4 regions of the Priestia sp. JSM ZJ58 genome follow, and region 1 is predicted to be linked to each of the others. Evidence: riboswitches for the same ligand, from Rfam matches in the RefSeq annotation. Region 1 holds a riboswitch; each other region holds the start of a gene.
What was found. Region 1 has a riboswitch for cobalamin ahead of ACH6EI_RS14775 (ABC transporter substrate-binding protein). Riboswitches for the same ligand answer to the same signal wherever they lie in the genome.

Region 2: another riboswitch for cobalamin. It lies ahead of ACH6EI_RS00085 (ribonucleoside-diphosphate reductase subunit alpha); the one in region 1 lies ahead of ACH6EI_RS14775 (ABC transporter substrate-binding protein).
Region 3: another riboswitch for cobalamin. It lies ahead of ACH6EI_RS09585 (cobyric acid synthase); the one in region 1 lies ahead of ACH6EI_RS14775 (ABC transporter substrate-binding protein).
Region 4: another riboswitch for cobalamin. It lies ahead of nikA (nickel ABC transporter substrate-binding protein); the one in region 1 lies ahead of ACH6EI_RS14775 (ABC transporter substrate-binding protein).

The regions. Positions count from the first base shown of each region.
Region 1 covers NZ_JBISEM010000001.1:2,798,980-2,804,581, forward strand. Annotated here, with positions in the region: gene cbiB (adenosylcobinamide-phosphate synthase CbiB) at 1-349, opposite strand, end outside; gene ACH6EI_RS14770 (adenosylcobinamide amidohydrolase) at 354-962, opposite strand; gene ACH6EI_RS14775 (ABC transporter substrate-binding protein) at 1,051-2,010, opposite strand; cobalamin riboswitch at 2,270-2,402, opposite strand; gene ACH6EI_RS14780 (thioredoxin family protein) at 2,493-2,807, opposite strand; gene ACH6EI_RS14785 (YpjP family protein) at 2,996-3,598, opposite strand; gene ACH6EI_RS14790 (class I SAM-dependent methyltransferase) at 3,979-4,758, opposite strand; gene ACH6EI_RS14795 (BrxA/BrxB family bacilliredoxin) at 4,893-5,330, opposite strand; gene ACH6EI_RS14800 (polysaccharide deacetylase family protein) at 5,571-5,602, shown strand, end outside.
Region 2 covers NZ_JBISEM010000001.1:16,921-22,522, reverse strand. Annotated here, with positions in the region: gene ACH6EI_RS00100 (DUF1540 domain-containing protein) at 96-254, shown strand; gene ACH6EI_RS00095 (hypothetical protein) at 321-524, shown strand; gene ACH6EI_RS00090 (ribonucleotide-diphosphate reductase subunit beta) at 554-1,597, opposite strand; gene ACH6EI_RS00085 (ribonucleoside-diphosphate reductase subunit alpha) at 1,614-3,857, opposite strand; cobalamin riboswitch at 3,991-4,176, opposite strand; gene menC (o-succinylbenzoate synthase) at 4,455-5,558, opposite strand; gene ACH6EI_RS00075 (o-succinylbenzoate--CoA ligase) at 5,562-5,602, opposite strand, start outside.
Region 3 covers NZ_JBISEM010000001.1:1,785,985-1,791,586, reverse strand. Annotated here, with positions in the region: gene ACH6EI_RS09590 (FecCD family ABC transporter permease) at 1-1,059, opposite strand; gene ACH6EI_RS09595 (ABC transporter ATP-binding protein) at 1-4, opposite strand, end outside; gene ACH6EI_RS09585 (cobyric acid synthase) at 1,265-2,791, opposite strand; cobalamin riboswitch at 2,884-3,063, opposite strand; gene ACH6EI_RS09580 (YdcF family protein) at 3,211-3,774, shown strand; gene ACH6EI_RS09575 (APC family permease) at 3,833-5,404, opposite strand.
Region 4 covers NZ_JBISEM010000005.1:101,458-107,059, forward strand. Annotated here, with positions in the region: gene ACH6EI_RS25375 (GNAT family N-acetyltransferase) at 1-253, opposite strand, end outside; gene nikA (nickel ABC transporter substrate-binding protein) at 323-1,864, opposite strand; cobalamin riboswitch at 2,008-2,198, opposite strand; gene ftsZ (cell division protein FtsZ) at 2,201-3,205, opposite strand; gene ACH6EI_RS25390 (tautomerase family protein) at 3,565-3,954, opposite strand; gene ACH6EI_RS25395 (hypothetical protein) at 4,122-4,280, opposite strand; gene ACH6EI_RS25400 (TRM11 family SAM-dependent methyltransferase) at 4,541-5,494, shown strand; gene rluF (23S rRNA pseudouridine(2604) synthase RluF) at 5,532-5,602, opposite strand, start outside.

The sequences.
Region 1 (5,602 bases):
GAAGCGGCTTTTGCACCTTATAAGCAGCTTCGCTTAAGGAACGAGTGGATATAGTAGTCGCAATCATTACGCCCTCTACTAAAACACCTAGTATAAAATGAACTCCGTACAAAGCATGAAGGAATAAAAAAGGAATAACTCCTGCGAGCACCACCATACTTATCACAAGAAGCAATCCTTTGAATCGTTTTCCTGCGCCTTTATTTAATCTGGAATCCATCCAATAAATCCACTTGCCAAACCAGCGAACGGGATGCGGCCAATTTTCTGGGTCACCTATGATTCGGTCAATGAGTAGAGCAATCGTCATGGCTGTCAGGTGTGCAATCATCGCTTGTGCAATACTCATTTCTTCACCTCTTTTCCTTAAGTGCCTGCTCTAAGCTTATTTTTACCAGCTTGGCTACCGCTTGACCTAAAGCGGTCATAGAGCCTGCATATTCATATAATGGTCCTTGCTGAGACGCTGCAACTGAGATACTGTCCGTAGATGTTCCCGTAGCAATCGTCTTTGTAGCTGGATCTATGACACCCAGCTGTGACAGCGTTTTTGTTTTGGCTTCTGTAGCGGCAATAAAAAGCTGTAAAAACGCCGCATCCGTAAGCCTGCCTTCCACGAAAAAAAACATATTAATTGTACCGGGAGAGGAATAGAAAGGGACAGCTTCGTCAGCTGTAATATCCACTGCGTTTCCTACTCCAGCCGTTATCACGGAAGCTACTCTTACTCCGTAGCCTTCATAACAGTAAATCGCTCTTTCTTTTAACCAAACCGCTGTCATCAACCCTACGATTTGCTCATGGCGCACATTTTCTTTCATCAAATATTGCTCATACTCTAAAGAAGGAGTATCTGAATAATAGTCTTTATGAACAAATCGATTGTAAAAGGTGTCCGTTTCCGTGATGCCTGTTCCTAAAACGCCTGAGCTGTATGTTTTATAAGAAGTCTCGGTTTTCATGATTAAAAGCTCAGGCCGTTCTTCAATTTTAAGATGTGAAAAGGGACCAATCCCCTTTTCGATTCGAACTGGAATATGGTCCCTCTTTTTATTTATTGTACACCTCAGGGTATACTGCTTTTGCTAAGTCCTCTAAGCCATCTACAATACGAGGTCCTAAGCGGTTGATTTTGTTTTGATCAACCTTTTCAATATTCCCCTCTTTTACAGCAGTCATGCTGCTCCAAGCGGGACGCTTCATAATCTCATTTTTGTCTGCATCATACGTTGCGATAATAACGTCAGGGTTTAACTTAACAACTTGCTCTTCAGAAAACTTAACCCAACCCTTTTCACTAGCCGCTACGTTATCAGCACCGATCATAGTAAGCATTTCGTTCATGAACGTACCTTTTCCTGTTGTATAAATCTCAGGAGCTCCCGATACCTCTATCCATACTTTTTTACGATCTTCTTTTGAAATCGTTTTTGCTTTTTTCTCAATTGAAGCTACTTTTTCTTTCATGTCTTTAATTGTTTGATTAGCTTCTTTTGTTTTACCCGTTAATTTACCAATTTGCGTAATAGAATCATAAACCGTATCAAACGTTGTTGAATCTTTTACAACAAATACCGGAATACCCGCACTTTCAATTTGTTTAAATACTTCATCTGAAACGCCCATACTTGAAGCGTGTGCCAGCACTAAATCAGGATTTAAAGCAATAACTTTTTCTGCATTAACGTTCATATCTCCCACCTGCGCTTTTTTCTTTACGCTTTTAGGATAATCATCGTTGCTTGTGACACCGACTAATTCTTTTTCAAGGCCAAGGGCATATACAATCTCCGTATTACTTGGCATTAATGAAACAATTTTCTTAGGCTGTTTTTTCAACGTAATTTCTTTATCACGCGCGTCTTTTACCTTCACTGGAAACGCAGCTTGTGACGTTTGTTCTGTATCTTGCTTCGTTTTTTTATCACTGTTGCTTTGGCTGCCTGCACCGCATGCAGCAAGTACGATGACTAACAGCGCAATAATGGAATACGAAAGCCATTTTTTCATCTAAATACTCCCCCTATATATTGTTCATTGTGAATACGAAACCTCCACGTTAAAGAAAAAGCAAATGATCATGCAAAAAGCAGCGCTATCCCGTTTTTTCCGCTTTGACTATGTATACTGCTCGGCAGCAGCTTCAAAATAAAAAAGCTTTACTTTCAATTGAAAGCAAAGCAGGTAACGTCAAGATAAGCAGGAAAAGAATCCGTTCACTATACTTGATATGTATGTTCATTACCCTGCTTCACCCTTCCTCGAAGGTTTCACAGCTAACAATAAGGCAGGTCTCCTGACTTACGCACAAAGCGCTTACAGTGGCGGGACCGCGCTGGTTTTTCACCAGACTTCCCTTTTCACTCAATCTTTAAATTGAGACCTTATTGCTTTACGATTATTCACTTGTCCTAGTATACCCCACTCATCGAAAAATGGAAATAGCCATTCTCACAAAAAAAGCTGCGAGAATGCTCTCGCAGCTTAGGGAATTAAAGAGTTGCTAAAAATTCACGGACCGCTTCAGGCGTTTTAGCATTTGCACTGTGCAGGTGCGCAATTTTTTCACCGTTTTTATATACAAGAAGAGAAGGAATACCCATTACATTGTTTTCAGCAGAAAGTTCTTCAAACTCATCCTTGTCAATTTTAAACCATGCTTTATCTGTATTTTCGTCAACGATTTCATCAATAAACATATCCAAACGTTTGCAATCAGGACACCACGTTGTCGTAAAAATCCCAACGCTTAGTGTTTCATTCTTAATTTGTTCGCGAAATTGTTTTTCTTCCGTAAATTGTTTCATTGTGTTACCTCCAGCGTCTATTCGTTGCTTCCTACAATTCTATAGTAAGAAGTCTGACTTCATTATAAACGATTTTTTTATCGTTGTGCTAATGTTTCAGCTTATTTAGACCATAACGGTTTTAGACGTAAAAAAATGCTAGCTTAAAAAAGCTAACATTTCGAAATTGTAGAATGTTGTGTCTATTATCAGCTGAACCACTTAGGCGGCATGTTTCGGTTCCAATAAATTTTCCCTAAATCATAATGCTTTTGAAAATTATCTGCGGCCGCATGATAGTGAAAATTAAACCAGTATCCATCTTTTGGAGGATTTTCACGCCGTACATGAAACCGTATTAAGTCCTGACCGGTTTCCCGGTCATATACATGGAAAATCTTTTCACCGTAGCCAGCAGCAGGGTGCTCGCTTATCTCGAGATTCTGAATCGACTGTTCACGTTCAGTGCCAATGTCGGTCAGCACTTCTTCAATTTTAGGTAACACTGCTAGACGAAATTCATCTTCAATGACAGGTCCAATTTTTGTTCCGAATTTTTCCACTGACTGTTTTTCAGCTGATTCCATTGCATACGTAACAAATGATGAAACGTCTTCATATTTTGGTTCTTCATATGGCAAATGAATATCTTCTATAACAGCTGTGACAGGAGTTGTTTCTCTTACATACCCTGCTTTATGTTGCTTGTCCGCTTTTGCATCATCAACGTATAAATATTCTGGTGGAGTGACAAGCCCAAATGTAAATACTGTAATAAATACAATTAGCATTCTTTTTATCCATCTAGGCATTCGTATCTTTCCTTTCTCATCTTTTCCCATATGGTCTTTTCATATTGTAAAATTCATTATCATAACTCACTAGGTATTGTAACATACTTATTAATTTTTTACCTATATTTGCTTATTCATTTATGCTGTCTACGGGCATTTGACGACTTTTCAGTTACCACCTTCCTTCTTCTGTTTGAGGTTGTCACACCGAGCGGAAACCTATACAAGATATTCCTTTTTTGCTGGATGCTTAAACACAAAAGTATTTTTATGTTCAAAAATATATCATACTTTTATGAACTTTAGATGAAATTCATAAAAAAAACTTCCAAAACTTTTTAATTCCTAAAAGGTTTTGGAAGTCTTTTCAATGAGCGTAATTAATTTTACTTTTTTGGTTATTTTTGTATATCAATTGTCCCGTAATGAAATTTTGATGTTTTTCGTTTTTGCACAGTAAATCCATGCTCTTTAAAACGACTGCTTTTCCAATGATCTTTTAGCACGACCTTTTGTTTGGCTACTCTTTTTGCTTCTTGTATAGCCATTGGCGTCAGCGTGGTATACAGTGCTATTGCTTTAATACCGTTAATTCCATTCGATTCCTCAATTTGTTCTTGAAACATAGGATCAAAGTAGACAACATCAAAAGAATTATCTTCACAACACGCCAAAAACGATTCAAAATTTTGATGAACCACGTTTATACGCTTCATTGCATCATTCAACTCTTGTACGTCACTTTCCCAATTTAAAAGTCCTTGTTTGACTAAATAAGCTACATAGCGGTTGCCTTCTAGTCCGACAACTTTCCCACTTTTCCCTACCGCCACGCTCGCCATCATACTATCCGATGCAAGACCAAGTGTACAGTCAAGCACGCTCATTCCTTTTTCTAAACCAGCAGCTTCAATAAACGGATCACGTTCTCCCCGCAGCCATCTCTTCACTCTAAACATAGCGGAATTTGGATGAAAAAAAATAGGTTCTTCTTCACTTTGGACGTGCAATTCTACTCTATTTTTACCGACAACCAGCACGTCTGCCGCTTCAAGATTTTGAAGATCTGCAACAGATTTCTTCTCTCTTGTTACAAAAGGTATACTTAAATCAGCGGCTACTTGTTTGGCTTTTACAATCATCTGTTCATTTGTTCGACCAGCAGTCGTAACAATCACTTTCATAACTCCCCCTACACTGTTTGGCTATTTACATAAAGAAAAAGGATGCCGATAGACATCCTTTTTCTTATAAAGTATATGCGATTTTTCTTTAAAAATCTATATACTAGATGTGACAAAAGCAGGACATTTTATGAACAGTGCTGCTTAAAGCCATTTAAAATGTTTTCAAAAATAACTTCTAACGGCTGACCTTCAATTTCATGTCGAGGAATAAAATGAACAACTTCTTTTCCTTTTAAAAGTGCCATAGACGGTGATGAAGGCTCAATGTCCCCAAAATATTCACGCATTTTAGCTGTTGCTTCCTTATCTTGACCGGCAAAAACAGTTACCACTTGATCTGGTTTTTGCTCAGACTGTAAGTACGCTTGCGTTGCTGCAGGACGTGCTAAACCAGCAGCGCATCCACAAACTGAATTAACGACAACAAAAGTTGTTCCTTCTACGTTTTCCATAAAATCAACTACGGCTTCCTCTGTTGTTAATTCTTCATAACCGGCTTGAGTTAATTCTTGACGCATTGGTTTAACTAACTGACGCATATATTCTTCATATGCCATTGACATATTAACATTCCTCCTAACAATCATTCACGCTAAAAGCATACTATAAAAACCAGGAAAAATCTAGCTACTCACTCTTCAAATCCTTATCGCTGTCCCGTTCTCCTTTTTCATTTGACAAAAAAGATTAAAACCGGGTCATATCATCTAATTTTTTTCCATAAAAATGTCGATTTTTACTATTAATATTCCATTTTTTGTACTATAGTAGTAAATAGTAGTTTAGTAGAAAGGATTTTCAAATTGAACCAGCGATTTAAACCGAACAAACGATT
Region 2 (5,602 bases), 2.8 Mb from region 1:
AAAATTCTCAATTAAAATGAAAGTCTACCACCTTTCTTATAAGTTAGTTGAATTTTGACCATACTATAGCTATCACATACAAAGGAGGGTTAACGTTGGAACAAAACATTCTTTGTGAAGTAAATAACTGTCACTTTTGGAAAAATGGAAATCACTGCAGTGCAGAAGAAATTTACGTAGTAAGTCATAGCGGAAAACATGCAGCAAGCAGCTATGAAACAGACTGTAAAACGTTCAAGCCAACTGAAGCGTAACCCGCAAAAGGACAGCCTCTGGGTTGTCTTTTTTCTCTCTTCAAGATCATAAAAAAGGAGACTAGTATGAAGACTGAACAACTGATTCATTTTTTTAAAGAAGAAGCCATAAAAGCAAATGAACAAACCTTTCCAATCTATGTACAATCATTTACTCATTTATGGACATACAAATGGGGAACACTTGAAAACATTCCAGAAGAAATTGATGACTTAATTACCACACGTGCGTTAGAACTTGGACTTATTCACTTAAAAAAAGCTGACTAATCAATAAGGAAATTAGTCAGCTTTTGTGTTTATAAATCATCAAATCCATTTGCATCTGATGCTTTTGTATATTGTCGTGATTTCTGTTCAAAGAAATCGGTTTTCCCTAAATCTACCTCTTGATAAGCAATAATCCAACGAAGAGGATTTTCAATCGGTGCTTCTGGGAAAGCAGCTCGACCGAAGCCTAACTGATTACAGCGTTTATTCGCCATATATTCAATGTACTGCTGCAGTTCTTTCATCGTAATGCCGTCGAATTTTTCTCCAATAACAGATTCCGCCCATTCAATTTCAAGACGAGCTGCCTCTTGGAACGTTTCAACTACAAACGTTTCTAGCTCCTCCGTACGATAAGCTGGATTTTCATTTAGTACTTCCTTGAAAATCTTTTCAAATAACCCAACGTGAAGCTGTTCATCACGATTGATATAATTAATCATCGTAGATGTCGCCACCATCTTTTGATTTCTCGCAAGATTATAGAAGAACGCAAATCCGCTATAGAAGAAAAGTCCTTCTAAAATAACATCATATACCATAGACTTCAAAAAGTTTTCAACCGTTGCTTCTTCGCTAAATGCTTTATATCCGTTTGTAATAAAGTCATTTCGTGCGCGAAGCTTTTCGTCTGTACGCCAGTATTCAAATACTTCATCTTGTTTTCCTTTTGGTACAAGACTTGATAAAACATATGAATACGAATGATTATGAACCACTTCTTGCTGCGCTAAAATAATCATTAGAGCGTTAATCGAAGAATCGGTTACATAGTCAGCTACTTTGCTAGCATAATCTGATTGAATACTGTCCAGTAGCGCCAGCAGGCCAATAATTTTTAGAAAGCTCTCTTGTTCGTCAGCGGTTAACTGAGGGAACTGTTTAATATCTTGACCCATATTAATTTCAAACGGCGTCCAGAAATTAGCTAGCATACGCTTGTATTTAGGGAACGCCCATGAAAATCGGACGTCATCCCAGTTTAGAATATTGGAGCTCTTGCCGTTGATGATTCCTGTCGAACGGTTCGGAGCTGTTTCGTTCATTAATTCTCGTTTTAACATGCTTGTCATCAATTATTCACTCCTTTTAACTATGACAGCTTTCACATTCTTCAATGACTTCACTTGATGTTGAACGTACGTAATAGGTCGTTTTTAATTTTTCTTTCCATGCCGTCATATGAAGATCCAGCAGCTCTTTTGCTCGGATATCATTTTGTACATATAAATTGAATGAAATAGATTGATCAATATGACGCTGGCGCTTGGCGTTTTGCTTAATGCTCCAGTGCTGATCAATTAAATAAACGGACTTATAATACCAGTTTGTTGCTGGCGATAAATCTGGTGCCGTCACTGGGATTTTATAGTTTTTCTTTTCCTCTGAATAAAACTTACGGAAAATCGGATCAATACTTGCCGTAGAACCCGCGATAATAGATGTTGATGAATTAGGTGCTACAGCCATTAAATATCCATTTCTTATCCCATTGCTTTGAACTTCGCTACGCAGTTCACTCCACGCTTCGCTCGTGTATTCACGTGTTTCAAAATAAGCGCCTGACTCAAAATCTGAGCCTTTAAATAATGGATATGCGCCTTTTTCTTTAGCTAAGTTCATGCTTGCCTGCACGGTTAAGTAAGAAATTTGTTCATACAATTCATCGCAATATGCTACCGCTTCATCTGTCTCCCATGCTATTTTCTTTAAGGCAAGCAAATGGTTCCAGCCAAATGTGCCAAGCCCTACTGCGCGGTACTTTTGATTCGTTAGCTTTGCTTGAAGTACCGGCAAATCATTTAACTCAATAACATTATCAAGCATGCGTACTTGAATTGGAATTAAACGTTCAAGTACATCTTCAGTTACGGCTCTCGCTAAGTTAATAGAAGAAAGATTACATACAACAAAATCGCCCGGATTCTTTGTAATAATAATTTTTCCGTCTTCCGTAATTTCCTCTGTTACGACCGTTGTACTTTGGTTTTGCGTGATTTCTGTACATAAGTTACTGCAGTAAATCATGCCCGCGTGTCGGTTTTGATTAGCTCGGTTAACCGTATCACGATAGAACATATAAGGAGTTCCGGTTTCAAGCTGCGAAAGCATAATGCGCTTGAAGATCTCAATAGCAGGCACTGTTTCTCTTGAAAGCTGTTCATTGTTTACACACTCAGCGTAACGAGTGCGGAACGAACCGCTGCCTTCTTCTTCATCATAAAAATCTTCTAACGAGTAGCCCATCAGCGTACGAACTTCGTGAGGATCGAATAAGTGCCAGTCTTCACGTGCTTCTACTTTTTCCATAAACAAATCTGGCAAACATACGCCAGTGAATAAATCATGCGTGCGCTGGCGTTCATCACCATTGTTCAAACGCGCGTCTAAGAATGAAAAAATGTCTTTATGCCAAACATCTAAATATACAGCAATAGCTCCTTGTCGTTGACCTAGCTGATCGACACTTACAGCCGTATTATTTAGCTGTTTCATCCATGGAATTGTTCCTGATGATACGCCTTTAAAACCTTTTATATCACTTCCTCGACTTCTAATATGACCGAGGTAGACACCAATTCCGCCTCCATTTTTACTAAGCGTGGCCAAATCTGTATTGCTATCATAAATACCGCGTAAGCTGTCATCAATCGTATCAATAAAGCAGCTAGATAGCTGTCCGTAGCTCTTTCCTGCGTTTGAGAGTGTTGGTGTGGCAACCGTCATATATAGACTAGAAAGCGCCCAGTACGCTTCTTTTACTAATGCTGTTCGATTTTCTTTCTTTTCTTGAGACATCAGCGTCATAGCAATGATAAGAAAACGTTCTTGCGGTAATTCGTATACACGCTTATCATGTGATGTCGCTAAATAGCGATCTGCTAATGTCAGCAATCCAATGTATGTAAATAAACGATCGCGTTCAGGAATAATGACTGAAGCAATTTCATTAATTTCTTCTTCTGTATATGTTTTTAATAGCTGTTTATTATAAATGCCGATTTTTGTTAGTTCTTGAATAAGCTGATAAAACGAACCGTACTTCTCTTTTTTATCATAACCTCGGTTGTCCGCTGCTTTTCGATATAGTTCGTTTAAGTAGACGTCTGCCGCCACGTACGTCCAATCTGGTTCTTCCATTGAAATACGCTCTAGGGCTGCCAAAATTAGTACGTTTGCAACCTTTTCGTCCGTCATATTTTCCTTTACTGTAACAGTTTGAATAACCTTTTCCTCATACAAAGAAAAATCAAGTTGCGTAAATTCTTTTTTTAAACGTTCAATATATGCAGTTAATTCATGTAGAATTGTAGGCTTTAATGTATTCACCATAAATATGGCTCCTCTCTTCACTTCAAAATAAAAAATCGCTCACCGTACCTCGGTGAGCGAATAGAACGAAGATAGAAGAAGACACTAAGTCTTTTCTCAATCCTCGCTCTACCCTCTCACCTCCCGAAGAAGATAAAACGACATAAAAAAGGCAGGTCTCCTGACTTATGCTTCTTTTTACTTTAAGGCCTTCCCATGATGTTTACTCACAGTGGATCTCCTTATTTCATCAGCATTCACAGTTGCGGGGACAGCTTTGGATTTTCACCAAATTCCCTTTTAAGTCTTTTTATCAGACACCTTTTTCACTGGAAAACACAAAATATAGTATTTTATTATTGTTTAACAAACAACATATTGTGTTATGTTATAAACACATTATATAGGACAACTTAGAAAACTATCAACCTATTTTCAAAAATAATTTTGTTTTTTACGATAAAATCCTTCGACTTTTTTCATCAAACTACTCCATCATAACATGTTTTGACACGCTTGATGGAACAATGTGCTCTTTTTAAAAAATTTGTCCTATTTTTCTACTAAACATTGCCAACATCAATAAAAAAACCGTTTTTCATAAAAAACGGTTTTTAATTATTTGTATTCTTTTTCAAATGCTGTGATTGTTTTGATAAACTTTTTATCAATATCGTATCCTATCCCCGGTTTTTCCTTCACCTTTATTACTCCGGCTTCTACCTCTACTTCGGGCTTAATAATATCTTTTTCCCAATAGCGAGACGACGCAGAAATGTCACCTGGTATCGTGAAAGAAGGCAGTGTGGCAAGGGCGATGTTATGAGCTCGTGAAATCCCGGCTTCTAACATTCCGCCAACCCAAAGCCTTACACCGTGTAGGGCGCATAAATCATGAATTTTTTTTGCTACAGACATTCCGCCAACTCGACCGATTTTCACATTGATAATCTTGCAGCTTTTTTGTTCGATTGCATGACGTGCATCTTCATAGCTCACAATACTTTCATCTAAGCAAATCGGCGTCTTCATTTGCTTTTGTAATAATCGATGATCAAGGATATCATCCGAACTTAACGGCTGTTCGATCATCATTAAATTCAATTCATCTAGTTTTTTCAATGAATCACTATCGCTTAACGTATAGGCTGAATTGGCATCAGCCATAAGAGGAATGCTTGGAAATTCATCTCGAATTTGTTTCAGTAGCTCATAGTCAGCGCCTGGCTTAATTTTCACTTTAAAGCGCTTATAACCATCTTTCATATAAGTCTTTATTTGTTCTTTCATGATGGAAATATCATTTAAGCCAACTACCACTCCAGCTTCTACAGCAGGCCTTATTCCGCCAATTACTTCAGCTAAGGGCTTATTTTGGCGCTTTGCATACAAATCCCATACAGCACAGTCCAAAGCTGCTTTAGCCATGTTGTTCCGCTTTAGAGGTTTGAATAACTTTTGAACATCCTCTGGTTTTTGAAGCTGCTGGTGAAGAAGCGAAGGAATTAAAAAATCGTCTAACATATGAAAACATGTCTGAATCGTTTCTTCCGTATACCAAGGAGATGAAAAAGCAACGACTTCTCCCCATCCTGTAAATCCTTTTTCATCTTCTACTTCAAGCAAAATCAATTCTCGATCCTGGACCGTACCATAGCTTGTTGAAAAAGGAGAAAGAAGCTTCATGTCAATTTTATAAAGATGTACTTTTTTGATAATCATCGATTAAATCCCTTTCTGTATGAACGATGATAGCTTCCGGCGTA
Region 3 (5,602 bases), 1.0 Mb from region 1:
TCATGATATTCCTCTTTTCCGCATACGTTCTTTTACAAGCAGCAGCGTAAAAATTGGCGAACCAATTAAGGCGGTTACGACTCCAATCGGCAGTTCACGAGGTTCTAATATCGTTCTTGCTAATAAATCGGCTAAAACCAAATAACTTCCTCCGATTAAAATAGAAAGCGGCAGTACATGCTTATGATTAGCTCCCGCTACGAGACGCACTACGTGGGGAATAACTAAGCCAACAAATCCAATTGCCCCAGATACTGATACCGCAGCCCCGGTTAATACGGATGCACCTATTAAAATCATTCTTTTTTTCTTCTTTACGTCTATCCCCATAAATTGAGCGGATTGATCGCCAAATGCTAAGCCGTTCAGCTCTTTCACATGTAACAGCAGCATAATCGTACCGACTAAAAAGAACGGCCCTAAAATTTGAATATGCGACCATCCTCTCATTGATACGCTTCCCATTAGCCAATATAAAACCTGCCTTACATCTTCTTCAGGAGAAAGAGCTACAATTAATGAAATAAGCGCGCTCATAAAGGATGATAAAATAATCCCCGCTAAGATGATGGTTTCATTGGCCAAATTGCCGCTTGCGAGTTTCGTAATACCAAAAACTAAAAGAAGAGTAATAAAACCAGATACGATGCCGACTACAGGCAGCGTGAAGATAGACAAACCAAAAATACTCCAGTGAAAATAAATTGCCATGACAGAGCCAAGGGTTGCACCTGAGGAAACTCCGATCGTGTAAGGATCCGCAAGAGAGTTTCTTAATAGCCCTTGAAAGGCAGCCCCTGCTATTGAAAGCGAAGCTCCTACTAAAAATGCCACCAGTACTCTTGGAAAACGAATTTGCCAAATGATTAAATCCATGTTTTCCGGACCATGATATAAGGATAGTCCGGTAAGGTGGCCAATAATAATTTTGATTGTATCTCCTACGGTTAACGAAACTGTACCAATAAATACTCCCATAATCACCGAAGTACATACAATAAATAAACTGACTATGTATAAAATAGATGCTTTGTTTAAAAAAATACGTTTAAAAATCAATACTTTCAGCTCCTCTAGGAAACGAGGCGTGATGTTTTACATTACATTAACCATTCATTTTCCTGTCCATAAACCATGTTTCCATCCTACATAGTATTGGAAACAATCATCTTTTATTTGTTACGAGTGCTAGACTGTTGAACTAGGCAACGTAGAATAGCGTACTAAAGTTCTCGGTGAAAAAACAAGCGAAAACCTCTACAAGCTACACTTTTTGTGCTTGCTCCGGGCTTTTATAGTTGTCTATTAAATGATACAGCTTTTCCATATCTACAGCTTCTCTCACATATGCTGCTGCTTTTGAAAAAGACTCCTCTTTTTGCAGGCGACTGTTGAATGTATCCGTAATAGGCGGCAATTTTTTATGTTTACGAATTTGATTAAGCAAAGCTCTGCGCAAAGCATCGTTATGAAACACATCATGAACATACGTGCCAATGATGTTGTCTTTAACCGTTCCTTCTTTTTGATCATCTACCACCGCAAAGGCTTCCGTCATGCTTTTAGAAATCGTCTTTCCCATATGAATTTCATAGCCTTCAATTGAAACCTTCTCACTCTCTAACTGAACATATCCAGAAACTCTTTCTGTTTTTTTGCTGGTTGTCATAACGGTTTCCACTGGAAGCAAACACAGCCCTTTAATAGATTCAATCCGGGACTCTACTGCATCGGGGTCCGTAATTGTCTCGCCTAACATTTGATATCCCCCGCAGATGCCAATAACGTGAGCGTTCGTTGCGTTCAAGACTTGATTAATGGCTAGATCCAGGCCGCTTTCTTGTAAAAACTGCGCATCTTCAATCGTATTTTTGCTTCCTGGTAAAACAATTAAATCAGGCGTACCTAGTTGTGATGGCTTGGTTACAAGTCTCACATGACAGTCTTCTTCTAAGCTTAGAGGATCAATGTCCGTAAAATTTGAGATGCGAGGATACGAGATAACCGCAATATCGATTTCTTTTAACGGATTCACAAGCGTTGAGTAATTTCTGAGTGATAGCGAATCTTCAGCGTCAATTTCCACGTCGTGCATATAAGGAATCACTCCTAGTACCGGAACTCCCGTGTATTCTTCAAACCACTTCAACCCCGGTTTTAAAAGCTCTAAGTCTCCTCGGAATTTATTGATTAACACTCCAATTACTCTAGGTTTATGTTCATCTGGAAGCAATTGAAGAGTACCCACCAGACTCGCAAAAACCCCTCCTTTATCAATATCTCCTACTAACACAACAGGCGCTTGGGCTATCTTTGCTACGCGCATATTTACCAGTTCCCGATCGTTCAAATTGACTTCAGCAGGACTTCCAGCACCTTCAATCACAATTCGATCATAATGACTGGCAAGCTCTTTATAAGACTCAGTGATAACGTTCAAACCTTCATTAAAAAATTCTTGCCGATACTGAAAAGCAAACATATTACGAAGCGGCTTTCCATGAACGACAATTTGAGATTCATGATCACGAGTTGGTTTAATTAAAATAGGGTTCATATTAGTTGTTGCTTCTACTCCAGCAGCTTCTGCTTGAATTCCCTGCGCTCTGCCAATTTCTTTTCCATCCATTGTAATGTATGAATTGAGCGCCATGTTTTGCGATTTAAACGGTGCAGTTTGATAGCCGTCTTCTTTAAAAATACGGCAAAATGCTGTAGCAATCATGCTTTTTCCAGCGTCTGAATGCGTTCCTTGAATCATAAGAGGTTTTCCTTTTTTCACTTTATCCACTCCCTACCACATAAAAAAACCTTAACTGTAAAAGTCAAGGTTTGGTCATGCGCTCATTAACACATTGTCTTGACTTATTTCTCCCACCGAAAAATAAGGGGTTTTTAAAAGCAGGTCTCCTGGCTTATGCTTCATTTTACTTCTGCACCCTTCCTAGTTTGACTAGTGGGTCTTTGCAGGTTCATCCACATTTACAGTAGCGGGGGCTGCACCGGATTCTCACCGATTTCCCTATTATCCTCCTTAGAGGCACTTTTAAAATCATTTATTCTTTATTGTAACGAATTTTATAGCCATTCACAATAACGATTTTCTTCTATTATTATATATTACTGTGTTTATACTTATTTGGGTCTCGTATGCTATAATAACAATTATTTTCCAAACATCTTATGAAATAGCTAGGAAGGTGCTCACAGTTGAAGAAAAAAATGATTTATACCTTTATTGGTTCGCTTGTTCTTTATATAGTAATTATATCTTTTTGTATGTATCAAACTGCTCACAAGTCTGTTCCACAAAACGCAGATTATGTCCTCGTTTTAGGTTCTAAAGTAGATGGTGATCAAATGTCTCCTAGTTTAAAAGAGCGAGCAAAAACAGCTTTATCTTATTTAAAGACTCATAAACAAACAAAAGTTATCGTAACGGGTGGAAAAGGATCTGATGAAGAAATTTCTGAAGCAGAGGCAGCCTACCGTTTTCTACGAAAAGCAGGAATTAAAAAGAATCGAATTATAAAAGAGGGTCAGTCAACTTCTACTTTTGAGAATTTTACTTTCACCAAAAAGAAAGTTGATATTCAAGATAAACGAATCGTGCTTGTTAGCAGTGATTTTCATCTGTTTCGCGCTTCTATTATTGCAAAGCGCCAAGGTTTTGATGTTTATCCTTTAGGCGCAAAGACACCAAATTCAATTAAACTTCAAGCCTACTTTCGTGAGTATGCTGCTATATTAAAAACATGGCTGTTTGATAAATAAATAGAGTACACGCCTATACAAACGAAAAACACGGCATGAATTCATGCCGTGTTTTTTATTAATCATCTGTATCGATAACTGCTTTTGGTAAACCTGTGTATTTCGCCCAGTAGAAAATACCGAGTGAAACAAGAGCAATTAAAATTAAGTCAAGTGGGTTGCTTAACACACCTTGTCCTCCACCAAATGAACCTAGATAAGAGATAACAAGCATAATAATATAATAAGCAACTAGCCACCAAGCAGATTTAAGCTGCTGTGCAAATTTCACAACGTCAGTTGGTACGTATTTCTTAAACGCTACGTAGATAACAACCATTAGAAGCTGTGATCCTAGCAGCCAAGAAATTGTTGTCCATCCTGACCAGTATACGATGTATGAACAGAAGATAAATGAAACAGGAGCAATAATGCTCATGCCTTTTAATTTGAAAGGTTTTTTAAGATCTTTTGCATTTACTCTGAATGCTGCAGCTGAAATTGGTGCGATAGCATAAGACAGAATAAGTGCTACTGAACATACGTTTACTAGCGCTTCCCAAGAAGGAAATGGCAGTGTCCAGAATACGGACATTCCAAATGATAGCCATAGTGACGCACGTGGAATTCCTGTTTTCTTATCTACTTTTGAGAAACGTTTAAATAGTGTTCCATTACGAGACCAAGCATAAACTAGACGAGAAGTTGTATTCATAAAGATGTTTCCGTTACCGCCTGGTGATAAAATAGCATCAAAAATAACAAGCGTTACTAACCAGCCAAGGCCTAAAATAAGTGCAATATCTTTAAATGGTAAAGAGAATTGCTCTTGAATTGTTCCCCATCCTCCTGATAGCATATCAGCCGGGATGTTACCGATGAACAATACTTGCAGTGCTGTGTAAATAATCGCTGAAAGTACAATACAGATAATTAGCGCGATTGGAATATTACGCTGCGGATTTTTAACTTCACTGGCTACCGAAACAATAGGGTGAAGTCCTAAGTAAGCAAACATAACGCCACCTGTTGAAATGGCTGCTTGAATACCATTAAAACCAAACGGAGCAAAATCGCCAGTTGTAAAGTTAGCTGATTTGAAGTGATAAGCTAACACGACGATAATTGTAAGAGGAACCGCATATTTAAACACAGATATAATGACATTTGACTTAGCAAATGCTTTTACACTTACGTAGTTAATAATGAAAAATAGTGTTAATAACGCGAACTGGAATAGCCATCCAATCGTTGTAGGCGATTCAGAACCATGTTTAGTTAGACCAGGAATCCATACAGCAACATACTGACGTACAGCTGTTACCTCAATGGCAATTAAACTTGTATAAGCAATAATGGTAATGAATGAAATTAAGTAACCTACTAAATGACCATGTGAATAAACCGGATAACGGATAATTCCACCGGTACGCGGCAGCGCTGCTCCAAGTTCAGCATACACTAAGCCGATAAGTAAAATAATGACTCCGCCAATCAGCCACGAAAAACTTCCGGCTGGACCAGCCTTTGACGCCACGTTACTAACCGCAAATAACCAGGCGGAACCAAAAATAGCTCCCATCCCAATTAACGTTAGGTCAAGTAACGATATTGATTTTTTAAATTTTCCTTGATTTCCTTGATCAGACATAAAATCCTCCTTTAAAATTCCCACTCCACATATCTACGCCCTTGCGTCCGATATGGGATTCTTTACATCATCCTCCTCTTACTAAGACCTCACAAGTGGATATGTTAACAAATATTCTCTAAAAAACCAAGTTAAAAACTTTATTTTTTTACAAAACATCATTGAATTGCTTATGTATAGCGCATAAATTCCACCGAA
Region 4 (5,602 bases), on a different contig from region 1:
TTAATGCATGAAACCGTCCATCGTAAGCGTATAAACCAATGGTTCCAATTACTTGTTGATTTTCCGTAACAGCTGCAAAAAAAGCAGCGTCTTTCGCTTGAACGTAATGTTCATTAAAATGAAGCAAATCCACAGGAAGCCGATTTTTTTCCAGCATAGGAAATAGCTCATTCCGCATATTCATGACAAACTGAATCACTTCAGCATCCTTTTCTTTTACTTCTTTAATTTGATACATTTGTACTTCATGCACGTTTACTGTCACATCCTTTTAGCGATCATTGTATACTTTTTCTTTTCTCTGCTTATGCTGCAATGTTAACTACGGCGTTACGTCTAAATGCTGAGTCAGCATATAATACTCGCTTGGATTTGTTGTCCAGTTTTTCACTTTTTGATTATAAGCAACAACAATGTTTGGATGTACAATCGATGACGTCAGCATTTTTCTATTAATCAAAGCGGTTGCTTGTTTGGCTAACTGATCTCGTTTTGCGTCATCTACTGTTGAATTTAACTGTTCTATCATTTTTGTTAGCGTATCATCATTAATCCGGCTGGCATTTAAACCACCGCCGGGCAAATAGTTCGTACTTAAATAATAGCTGGCATCTCCTCTAGGTGCTGTGATAAGGCTGTACAATGCTAAATCCCAATCATCTTTTGCCATTACATATTCATCGCTATCTTCAACTAGGTGAATCTTAATAGTAATTCCTAACTCTTTGGCATTAGACTGTATAAGCTGAGCAATTAAAGGCAGTTCTGGCAAAGAACTATATGTGACAAGAGAGAGCGATAGTGGCTTTCCATTTTTGATTGCTTTGTCATTTTTGATTTGATAGCCTGCTTTCTCTAAATATTTTTTAGCAGATGTCATACCTCTTTGCTCATTAGCAGTACTATCAGCAAAAGGAAATTGGGGTAAAAATGGACCTCGAGCCGCTGCCGCTTGATTGTTCATGATGCTGCTAACAATTTCTTTTCGGTTCAATAAGGTATCGATAGCTTTTCTTACATTTTCGTCTTTTAATGCGTCATTAGTTTGATTGTAAAGCAATAAATGGGTGCGCACACTAGGTACTCCACTTACTTTAAAAGACGGATCTGTTTGTAAAGTGCCCAAGCTTTCTAAAGGCGGGCGATAAATAATATCGGCTGTTCCAGATTGAAGAGCAGCAACTCGCGCATTAGCATCTTCGTTAAATCCAAAGATCGCACTTTTCAATTTCACTTTTCCACCCCAATAATTTTCATATCTTTCTAATTTTACTTGATTTCCTTGATCAAAAGACAAGACGCGAAATGGACCCGTACCAATGGGCTTCTTAGCTATATTAGAAGCATTAACATCTATAATAGCTGTATTTGGATGCACTAATTCAGAAGGAAATTTAGGCATTGGTTCTTTTAATGTAATTGTCAGCGCATGACTGTTCGCTTTCATTTCTTTAATATTTAAAGCGTTTTTCATCGCATAACTTTGGTCTATCGTTCTTTGAAGAGAAGACTTAACGGCATTTGCATCCAGCGCTTTTCCGTTTTGAAACGTGATGTTCTTTCTTATCATAAATGTCCATGTAAGGCCGTTATCTTTCGTTTCCCACTTTTCAGCAAGCCAAGGCTTTATTTTTAAATCGTCGTTGATTTTAACAAGCGTCTCCCCTACTCCCCCACGAACTGCTGTATAATTATCGTCCGTATGAGGATCAAGCGTTGCAGATGTAAAATTAAATAAAAACGTCACACTTTTATCCGTTTTCTTTCTTTCTTTTATACTTACGCTCTCTTCATTAGGAGCGCAAGCAGTGAGGCAAAGTAACATGAGAAATATCATAGATACAAGTTTTTTATTATTTATCATTCATTTTTCCACCTTCTATTTTAATACACAAAAAAAGCACTTCTAAAAAGAAGTGCTTGCCTTCACAACAAATTCAGATAAACGTATCCCTTGTTTATCGTATTTTTGATTCTGCCAAAACACCTCCCTATCCTCGTAGGTTATTGTGTGCTGCGATTTATGGCAGGTCTCCTGGCTTCAAGTCACTGCCTTATACCGCCTTCCCGTCTCTAAATAGACAGTGGCTTTTTGACATAAGGCTCCTTGTTACAGTGGCGGGACCGCTCCGGATTTTCACCGGATTCCCTTTTAAGGCAATTGAAAAACAATTGCCACCATAAAAGCTGGTTATTTAATTTAGTAGCGTGCTCTTGAAACTCTAGAAGTGGAAGCTGATGGTGAAATATCTTTATCATCAAATCCAGTGGCAATAACGGTTACCATCATTTCGTCCTTTAAATCTTCATTAATCACAGATCCAAAAATCATATTTAAGTCCTGATCAGAAGCGGACGTGACAATATCTGCTGCTTCCTGTACTTCGTAAAGACTCAGGCTGCTGCCGCTCGTAATGTTCAGCAGCACGCCTCTTGCTCCATCAATCGATGCATCTAGCAGCGGACTAGAAATCGCTTTTTTCGCTGCTTCAATTGCTCGATCTGATCCCGAAGCTCGTCCGATACCCATAAGCGCAAATCCTTGATTAGACATAATTGTTTTTACATCAGCAAAGTCAAGGTTAATCAGCCCTGGAACAGCGATTAAATCTGAAATACCTTGAATACCTTGGCGAAGAACATTATCTGCTTCACGGAATGCTTCAAGCATAGGTGTCTTTTTATCAACGATTTCAAGCAAACGGTCGTTTGGAATGACAATAAGGGTATCTACCGATTCATTCATCGCAGTAATACCGCCTACTGCTTGCTTGGTACGTTTATTTCCTTCAAACTTGAAAGGACGAGTAACTACTCCAATTGTTAAAGCATTTAGTTCACGGGCAATTTGGGCAATAACCGGAGCTGCTCCAGTACCAGTGCCTCCCCCCATGCCAGCTGTTACGAATACCATATCTGCGCCTTGCAGTACTTCTTGAATTTGCTCTCTGCTTTCTTCTGCAGCTTCTCTTCCTACTTCTGGATTAGCTCCTGCACCTAATCCTCGCGTTAATGCCGCACCAATCTGCATTTTCACATCTGCTTTAGATAAATTAAGCGCCTGAGCATCCGTATTAACGGCGATAAATTCTACCCCTTGTACACCATGTTCAATCATACGGTTAACGGTGTTATTTCCTCCACCGCCGACTCCAATTACTTTAATTCGCACTAATGGCGATACATCTCCATCAAATCCAAACATTCTAAGTTCCTCCTCAATGATCAAAATTACTTTCTCTTATTATCCGAAAAAACACGTGAAGAACCTTTTACTCCTATGTTTAACGCGTAACTGTTCTTTTGTTTTACAGATTTTATACATTTCTCTTTTAACCTTTAAATCTTTACATCTTTATGTAAAATTATTGTTGTTCCGAAGTTAGTACGCCGAACTCTTTTTTGGTTTTCCCACTCAAAACGGTATATAAGCTTATTGTATCATTCATTTGACAGATGTCTGTATTTAATTTTGAGTAAGATGTGACTAAGAGAATAATATTTTTATAGACAAAATGAGAAAAAGCCCTTAGAAATAAGGGCTTCTCTAGATAATAAACCATTTTATAATTTCCCAGTTAAGAATTGAGCTTCTCCCATACCAAAGCTCCAGTCAGCATTACCGTTTTCAACAATTGAAATCATAATGTCGCTTGGCTGAATTCCGCAGCTTTCTCCCAGCTCTTTTACAATTAATTTGTAAAGAGCTTGTTTTTGCTCTTCTGTTCGCTGTTTGCTCGTCACACTTATAATAACCAAATCCTTGCTTCTCTCAAAGCCAAGACCTGTATCTTCAATAATCATTTCATGAGCAGGATGCTGATGTACAATTTGATAACGATCGCGTTCTGGGACGCCAAAGGCTTCTAGCATCGCTCGATGAGTAGCGTCTAGTAATGTTTTTAACTCTTTTTCGTCTCTTCCTTCTATTACATCAAATCTAAGTAATGGCATACTAAGTAACCTCCAGCTTTTTGTCTAATGTATTATTGCTTTATCATATCACAACTATCATTTGTAAAAAAAAGATACGCTATTCACAATGTGCTCTCTAGTGAAAGAGACCTCAAACTCTTCAATAAAAGCTGAACCTAATAAAAAGAAATGAGCAGCATAACGGCTCATTTCATTAGTACAAAAATATTTATAATAAGAGCTAAAATACATGCAGATACAATGGCAATGAGTACGTTCATCACAAGGTTTTGCGAGGATGTTTTAGCTTGTTTTTTCATATCAGCCCGACTCATCTGTTGCTTTTCATGATCACTTTTAGACATCACGTAGCCTCTCCTATTCATCAAAATGTCAGCAGTGTATAAATGATTTTTGAGAAACCTTGATCCAGTTCTTTTGTATAAACAGCAGCACATGCAGGTTATCATCAGTTATTTTAGCATGTTTTGTCAAATAAGTGGACTATGTAGCGCTTCAATTTAGTATTCACAGCCAAATATATTTAAATTCGTTGCTTTTCTCTTCTTTTCTCGCTATTGTTTGAGAAGAAGGATAATTAGATACGATAAAGGATGATACGATATTGAATAACCATACGCAGCTGCCTCAGTATATCTACACATACGCATGCAGCGAAGAGGAACTCTCACTATGTCAATTAGAGAGACGCTCTCTTTTTGAAATTGAAACTGAGAAACCTATCATAAAAAGCGCCGTTAAACTTGATCCAAGCAGAAGCCCTTTTATCAAAGAGCGATTAGATATTATGTATGAATCAGATGACCTTGCAGATATTTGCAAACAAGTAGAAGATATTGACCTTGGAGATCAAACATTTAAACTCATTTTTATGAAAATTAATGACTTAGAAAAAGATCAAAAAATAAGCTATAAAGGTCAGCGTGCGATTGAACGTGATGTGGGTTGGCATTTTGTAGCAGAAGCAGACTTGCATAACCCTGACCATTTGTTTGGAATTGTTCCATTTGGAGGACGCTGGTATTTTGGAAAATATCAAAAAAGCGAAGCTGTATGGCTGCATCATTTGAAGAAACCGCGTGAATACTCTACGGCACTCAGTACCCGCCTTGCAAGAGCTGTAGCTAACATTGCCGTTCCAAAGCCTGAAGGAATCAAAGCGATTGATCCATGCTGTGGTATTGGTACAGTCCTCGTAGAAGCTCTTTCAATGGGCATTGATATTGTAGGACGCGATATCAACCCACTTGTGACCGACGGATCTCGTGAAAATATTGCGCATTTCGGCTTAAAGGGTGATGTCAAAACCGGACCGATTTCGGATGTTACCACTCACTATGACGTAGCGATCATCGACATGCCTTACAATCTCTACACCCACGCGACGCCTGAAGATCAGCTTTCTATTTTAAAACACGCTCGCCGCTTTGCGGATAAAGTAGTCGTAATTACAGTAGACACGATTGACCATATGATTCATGAAGCTGGCTTTTCTATTTCAGATCGCTGCGTAGCGCGCAAAAGCGTATTTTCTAGACAAGTAGTTGTATGCGAATAAAAAAAGACACCAGTCTAACAGGCTGGTGTCTTTTGATTTACCACTCTTTAGGTTCATAGTCTAATTCTTTGAATAGCTGCGTACGCTCTTTTTTCGTTAAATCTCTCC